Regions from separate parts of the Fructilactobacillus sp. YLN 2412 genome, predicted to be linked through region 2. Evidence: predicted binding sites of a transcription regulator. Region 2 holds the regulator's gene; the other holds the start of a gene.
The links. Region 2 encodes CtsR, which represses protease genes until heat stress. Its sites were predicted from a motif close to TTGGTCAAAAAAGGTCAAANA; they were not measured.

Region 1 (3,409 bases), 210 kb from region 2:
TAAATAGTTTGTATTTTTTAATTTATTATTAACTTTTTTCTTAGTATCCTTTTTAGGTTTTGATTCTATTTTAAAGACCTTACCGTTTACATAACCCTTATTCATTAAATCCATTGTCCTAGACATCTTTTCATCATTGCCAAAGTCACTGTGATTTTTGTACTTCCATGTATATGGATTAACTTTGATCTTAACTTCATTTCCAACTGACAAACTTAAAAATTCTTTGTTACTGAGTGATGTACCACCATACGATGGAATTAATGGGGATTTAGGGTCTAACTCAATATTATTAACCCTTGCAACAATTGGATTATCATCTTTACGATCCTTAGTTACAATTCCAACTTTTCCAGTATTATTGTGTATCCAGATTACCTTACCTGTCGTTACAGTCTTACTTTGCTTACTAGGGATAATTTCATCTGGAGCTGAAACGCTAGAAAGAACTTTCTTGCCTGTAAAAAGTAATAAGACAATAACAACTGGAACCACAGCGAACCAAAATTCTGTTTTTTTATTATTTGTTTTTTTAGAATGTTTCCCTTCATCTTTTTTTACTTCATTAGGCCTAGATAATACTGGACCGTCAGTCTTATAATCATAAACAAAAAATAAAGTAACTCCAATAATAATCACTAAGGCAATTAAAATCATATATAACTTGCTATTAGTGAATCCGCCTAATTTAAATAAAAGATACTGTAATTTAGTATATTCCAACTTCTTAAAACCTCTTTCTCAATAAGATTAAGATATCTCAAAACTCATGAACATCAATGTAATGCAATATTTCCTGTTTCCTTATAAGGAAGATCTAGACTAGTTCTAATATTATTAGTTGTCTTTTGTAATTCTGATCTTGGGGTAACTTCCATGCTTTGTCCATCAATCATTTCACCTTGTTGACCTTGCAAGTAAGTATTTTCCATGTTTTTACGAGCACCTAGGTAATGTTCAGCAATTGATGTTAAATCAGAAAAAGTCATGTCTGTTTGAGTTGATTTTGAAATTGAATTAATAAAGCCTTCATTCAATAATGAAGAAACTGATCCACTCTTTTGCACAACTGCTTCTAACAGCTGACGTTGGCGCTGTTCACGACCAAAGTCACCACGAGGATCATCATATCTCATTCGTGAATATGCTAAAGCTTTCTTGCCATTCATTTCCGTTGATTGGCCTTTTTTGAAATGATATCCCTCATAATTAAAACTTAACTCAGGCGAAATTGTAACTCCACCAACTTGATTAACAATTTGTTCTAATCCATGCATATTAATCATGGCATAATAATCAATTGGAATATTCAACATTTGTTGAACCGTTTCTATTGATGTTTTAGCACTACCATATGAGTATGCAGCATTAATTTTTGCTGGAGATTCATTAGCATATCCGGGAATATTAACCGCTGTATCTCGGGGAATACTAGTAACTAATGTTTTTTTAGTTCTTGGATTAATGGTAGCAACCATCATTGTGTCAGTTCTTCCTTTAAAATCACGTCCTAACTCTCCAGTGTCAGTCCCCATGAGTAAAATTGAAATTGGCTTATTGTTTTTAAGCAAATTCGAAGTGTTTCTTTCTTTATGTATACCGGCACTTTTGTATGATTTGTTAACAGCATTTTTTACAGACATATATTTATATGCCCCAAAACCAACAGCAGCCAGCAAAATAAGTAAAATTACCACAATAATACTATTACGGGTTTTATGTGACTTTTTTTCAGGTTCGTCTTTTTGCATACGACTTTCGTCCATTTTTATTCCCCTTTTTATTTTGTTTATAATTCAATCAACCACAATAATACCAGTTTATCAAAAGAAAAGTCATTTTTAAACTTTTTTTAAGAAAGACATAATAAATGTAATAAAAAATAGTCAAAATTAAATCAAAAAAATTAATTTTGACTATTTTTAACCTTTTTTATATTTTTTGAGCAAACTACTGTAATATTTCTCAATAAATGTTTATAATATAAGCAAAAGTTGGGAACAACTTTGCCTCTATTTTATAGAAAGAAGGATTATTTTATGGCAGACAATGGTTTTGGAAACGACCCATTCGGCGGAAGCGGAATGGATGACATTTTCGGTAGTTTATTTGGCAACATGGGAAACGGAGACGCAAATGCTCGTTACATGGTTAACGGACATGAGTTAACTCCTGAACAAGTTGCTGAAATGAGAAGAACAGGACAAATTCCTGGCCAACAAGGCAGTCATAATGCTGCTGGCGGCGCACAAAATGGTCAACAACAGCAACAGGCTGAAAGTTACTTAGATAAAGTCGGTCGTAACTTAACTGATGAAGCTAAGCAAGGTTTGCTTGATCCAGTTATCGGTCGTGATAAAGAAATCCAAGAAACAGCAGAAATCTTAAGTCGCCGTATCAAAAACAATCCTATCTTAGTTGGTGACGCTGGTGTTGGTAAAACTGCCATCGTTGAAGGCTTAGCACAAAAGATTGTTAATGGTGATGTTCCTGCAACTATTAAAGACAAACAAATTATTTCAATTGATTTATCTTCTCTTGAAGCCGGTACACAATACCGTGGTTCATATGAAAAGAATATTCAAAAATTAGTTAAAGAAGTTGAAGAACGTAAGAACGTTATTATCTTCTTTGATGAAATTCATCAAATCGTTGGTGCCGGTGCTTCTGGTGACGAAACTGGTGGAAAAGGTTTATCAGATATCTTGAAGCCTGCTCTTTCACGTGGTGAAATCTCAATCATTGGTGCTACTACTCAAGACGAATACCGTAACACTATTATGAAAGACGCTGCTTTAGCACGTCGTTTCAATGATGTTACTGTAAATGCTCCAAGTAAAGAAACTACTTTGAAGATTTTACAAGGTATTCGTGGCGCTTACGAAAAACATCACCAAGTTAAATTACCTGACGATGTTTTAAAAGCTGCTGTTGAATATTCAGATCAATATATTCCACAGAGATCATTACCTGATAAGGCCATTGACCTTGTAGATATGACTGCTGCTCATTTAGCTGCTAAACACCCTGTTACTGACAAGGTTAGTCTTGAAAAAGACCTTAAAGCTGCTAAAGCTCAAAAAGAAGCAAATGCTAAAGCTGAAAAATTCGAAGATGCTGCTAAAGATAAAGCAAAAATTGCTGAAATCGAAAAGAAACTTAACAACCAATCAGACAACTCTGAAGAACCAGTTGCTAAGCCTGAAGACATCGCAGAATCAGTTGAACGTTTAACTGGTATTCCAGTTGCTAAGATGAGCACTAACGATATGGAAAGATTGAAAGGCATGGATTCACGTCTTAAATCACATATCATTGGCCAAGACGAAGCTGTTGACTCTGTTGTTGATGCTATTCGTCGTAACCGTGCCGGATTTGACGAAGGTAACCGTCCTATTGGTTCATTCTT
Region 2 (3,409 bases):
ATTGCTTTATCGGGTAAAAAGCGATCGCTAATATACCGGCTAGCAAGATCTACAGCCGAATCAATCGCATCATTAGTAATTTTTACATGGTGATGTTCTTCATATTTTGGTCGTAAACCTTTTAAAATTTTCTTTGATTCGTCAACACTAGGTTCTTCAACTTGAATGGTAGCAAACCGACGCTCTAAAGCAGCATCGGATTCAATGTGTTTTTGATATTCATCTAAAGTAGTAGCCCCAATCAATTGGATTTCTCCTCGAGCAAGGGAAGGCTTTAAAATATTTGAAGCATCGATTGCCCCTTCAGCACCACCTGCACCAATCAGGGTATGCAATTCATCAACAAACAAAATTACATTGCCGCTTGCTTGAACTTCGTTAATAACTTTCTTTAAACGGTTTTCAAATTCACCACGATATTTAGTTCCAGCTACCAATGATCCCATATCAAGCATCATAATTCGTTTATTAAGCATATCTTCTGGAACCTTTTTTTGGACAATTTTTTGAGCTAATCCTTCAGCAATCGCAGTTTTACCAACACCAGGTTCACCAATTAAAACCGGATTATTTTTTGTTCTTCGACTTAGAATCTGAATTGCACGTTTGATTTCTGTATCGCGACCAATGATTGGATCTAAATTACCATCTTTGGCAACCTTAGTTAAATCTTTAGCCAGGGAATCAAGCGTTGGCGTAAGCCCCTTTTTATTGCCAGATTCTCCTTCTTTAGGAAATCCCTGATCAGGAACCCCCATTTTTCGAATTGTAATTTTACGAACTTCTTCAGGACCTACACCTAAACTAATTAAAATCCGAGACGATAAAATTGCATTATCATTCGTCAAAGCTAGCAATAAATGTTCTGGACCAACTTTTGCACTACCATATTGTTTAGCAATTTTCCCAGCTAAAGCAATCACATCTCGCATTTTTGGTGAATATGACAAATAAGTGTTTTCGTCAACCTGTAAGTTGCCATATCCAGCTAATTGTTCAATTTCTTCTTTGACATCTTGCTCTGTAATTGATAGTTGATTTAAGGTTTGATATGCAATTCCACTTTTTTCAATTGCAAGAGCTAACAATAAATGCTCAGTCCCCACAGCTTGATGACGGAAATTACGTGCCTGTTCTTGAGCAATTTCAAGTACTTTTTTAGCGCTAGGCGTCAATGAATCTTCCATATTAGAATCTCCTTTCGGCTAACATTCATATTTAAGTCGGCATAATAAAGCCGACAATACGTTTGCACGAACTTTTTCTTCAGTTTCAGGATCAGAAACGTTGATCGCATCGTGAGTAAGAATTGATGCAACCATATTTACCTCTCGATCCGAGAGTAAATCATTATTAAAGAGAGTATGCAAGATATCTTCTTCATCTTTTTGACTGATACGGTCACTAATCGAATTAATCAAACGATCAAAAACATCTGAATCTTCCATTAAGTTAATCTTTTCAATTCTAATATAACCGCCGCCGCCTCGTTTGCTTTGGACGATATAACCGTCTTGAAGCGCAAAACGAGTTTTTATGACGTAGTTGATTTGAGAAGGTACCACATCAAAATGTTCCGCAATATCGGAACGTCTAATTTCGACCTCTTCTTCATCTGAACTAACCAGCATTTGTTTCAAATATTCTTCAATAGTATCTGACATACTATGGCTTGCCATAATCTCATCTCATTTCTGACTAATCTTGACTTTAATTATATAAACAACTCAATTAAATGACAAGTAAAGTAACTTGAAATACTTTATTTAAGTATATAAAAATACCGCCAAATTTATTATTTAGCGGTATTTTAGTTGAACTATTAAAATAATCGGGAAGACAGGATTCGAACCTGCGACCCCCTGGTCCCAAACCAGGTGCTCTACCAAGCTGAGCTACTTCCCGATGAAAATGCACCTAGTAGGAGTCGAACCTACAACCTTCTGATTCGTAGTCAGACACTCTATCCAATTGCGCTATAGGTGCATATTATTATAAATAAAAATGCCGCGGACCGGGATCGAACCGGTATGGTCATTACTGACCGCAGGATTTTAAGTCCTGTGCGTCTGCCAATTCCGCCACCGCGGCAAAATTACTAGATGTTAAAAGCGGAAGACGGGATTCGAACCCGCGACCTCCACCATGGCAAGGTGGCGTTCTACCACTGAACTACTTCCGCATAATGCCGACTAGAGGACTCGAACCTCCGACCTCATCATTACTAGTGACGCGCTCTAGCCATCTGAGCTAAGTCGGCATAATAGATAATGCGGACGAAGGGACTCGAACCCCCACGTCACGAAGACACTAGAACCTAAATCTAGCGCGTCTGCCAATTCCGCCACGTCCGCATATATGCTTATTATTAAATTGTACAAATGAGCCGTGGCAGGTTCGAACTGCCGACCCTCTGATTAAAAGTCAGATGCTCTCCCGGCTGAGCTAACGGCTCAATGGAAGATACAGGGATCGAACCTGTGACCTCCTGCTTGTAAGGCAGATGCTCTCCCAGCTGAGCTAATCTTCCATTGAATGGGATGAGGCAAAAATTAACAACCTCGTTTTGACAACTATTAAATAGTACCATCATAAAATTATTTCGTCAAGCAAAATTTTAAATAAATTAGATTGACCAACTAGTTTTGTTTTTGACTACTATATAACATGAAAAAGTCTCAATAAATGATATAATGTAAGTGTATCATTTATTGAAACTATCTTGAAAGGATGATTATTTTGGCTGAAAAACATCAAAAAGTTGTTTTAGTTGGTGACGGTGCTGTTGGTTCTTCATATGCATTTGCCATGACACAACAAGGTATCGGCGAAGAATTCGTAATCGTTGATATTAATAAAGAACGTACTGAAGGAGACGCACTTGATTTAGAAGATGCAACTCCATACACATTCCCTAAGAACATTTATTCAGGTGACTACCCTGATTGTAAAGATGCCGACTTAGTTGTAATCACTGCTGGTACCCCTCAAAAACCTGGTGAAACTAGATTAGACTTAGTTAACCGTAACTTGAAAATTTTATCTTCAATCGTTAAACCAGTAGTTGACTCTGGTTTTAATGGTATTTTCTTAGTTGCTGCTAACCCAGTTGATATCTTAACTTATGCTACACAAAAATTATCAGGTTTCCCTAAAGAAAAAGTTATCGGTTCAGGTACCTCACTTGATACTGGTCGTTTCAGAGTTGGCGTTGCTAAAAAACTTGGTATCGATCCTGCTAGTGTTGATGCTTACATTTTAGGTGAACATGGTGATTCAGAGTTTGCTGATATCGATGAAGCTTCAATTGGGAACGTTCCTTTAGTTAAATTTGCTGCTGATCGCGGTGTTTCAAAAGATGATTTACTTAAAATTGAAGACGAGACTAGAAACAAAGCATACCAAATCA

Region 1: AC0GLR_RS00695 (ATP-dependent Clp protease ATP-binding subunit) is a predicted target of CtsR. The motif match lies at 1,910-1,930, and genes of this name have one in related genera.

The regions. Positions count from the first base shown of each region.
Region 1 is NZ_CM183165.1:182,018-185,426, reverse strand. It holds gene AC0GLR_RS00705 (hypothetical protein) at 1-723, opposite strand, end outside; gene AC0GLR_RS00700 (LCP family protein) at 777-1,766, opposite strand; gene AC0GLR_RS00695 (ATP-dependent Clp protease ATP-binding subunit) at 2,040-3,409, shown strand, end outside.
Region 2 is NZ_CM183165.1:388,809-392,217, reverse strand. It holds gene AC0GLR_RS01735 (ATP-dependent Clp protease ATP-binding subunit) at 1-1,187, opposite strand, end outside; gene AC0GLR_RS01730 (CtsR family transcriptional regulator) at 1,206-1,679, opposite strand; tRNA gene AC0GLR_RS01725 (tRNA-Pro) at 1,832-1,905, opposite strand; tRNA gene AC0GLR_RS01720 (tRNA-Arg) at 1,913-1,986, opposite strand; tRNA gene AC0GLR_RS01715 (tRNA-Leu) at 2,006-2,091, opposite strand; tRNA gene AC0GLR_RS01710 (tRNA-Gly) at 2,111-2,182, opposite strand; tRNA gene AC0GLR_RS01705 (tRNA-Thr) at 2,187-2,260, opposite strand; tRNA gene AC0GLR_RS01700 (tRNA-Leu) at 2,272-2,354, opposite strand; tRNA gene AC0GLR_RS01695 (tRNA-Lys) at 2,383-2,455, opposite strand; tRNA gene AC0GLR_RS01690 (tRNA-Val) at 2,458-2,530, opposite strand; gene AC0GLR_RS01685 (L-lactate dehydrogenase) at 2,731-3,409, shown strand, end outside.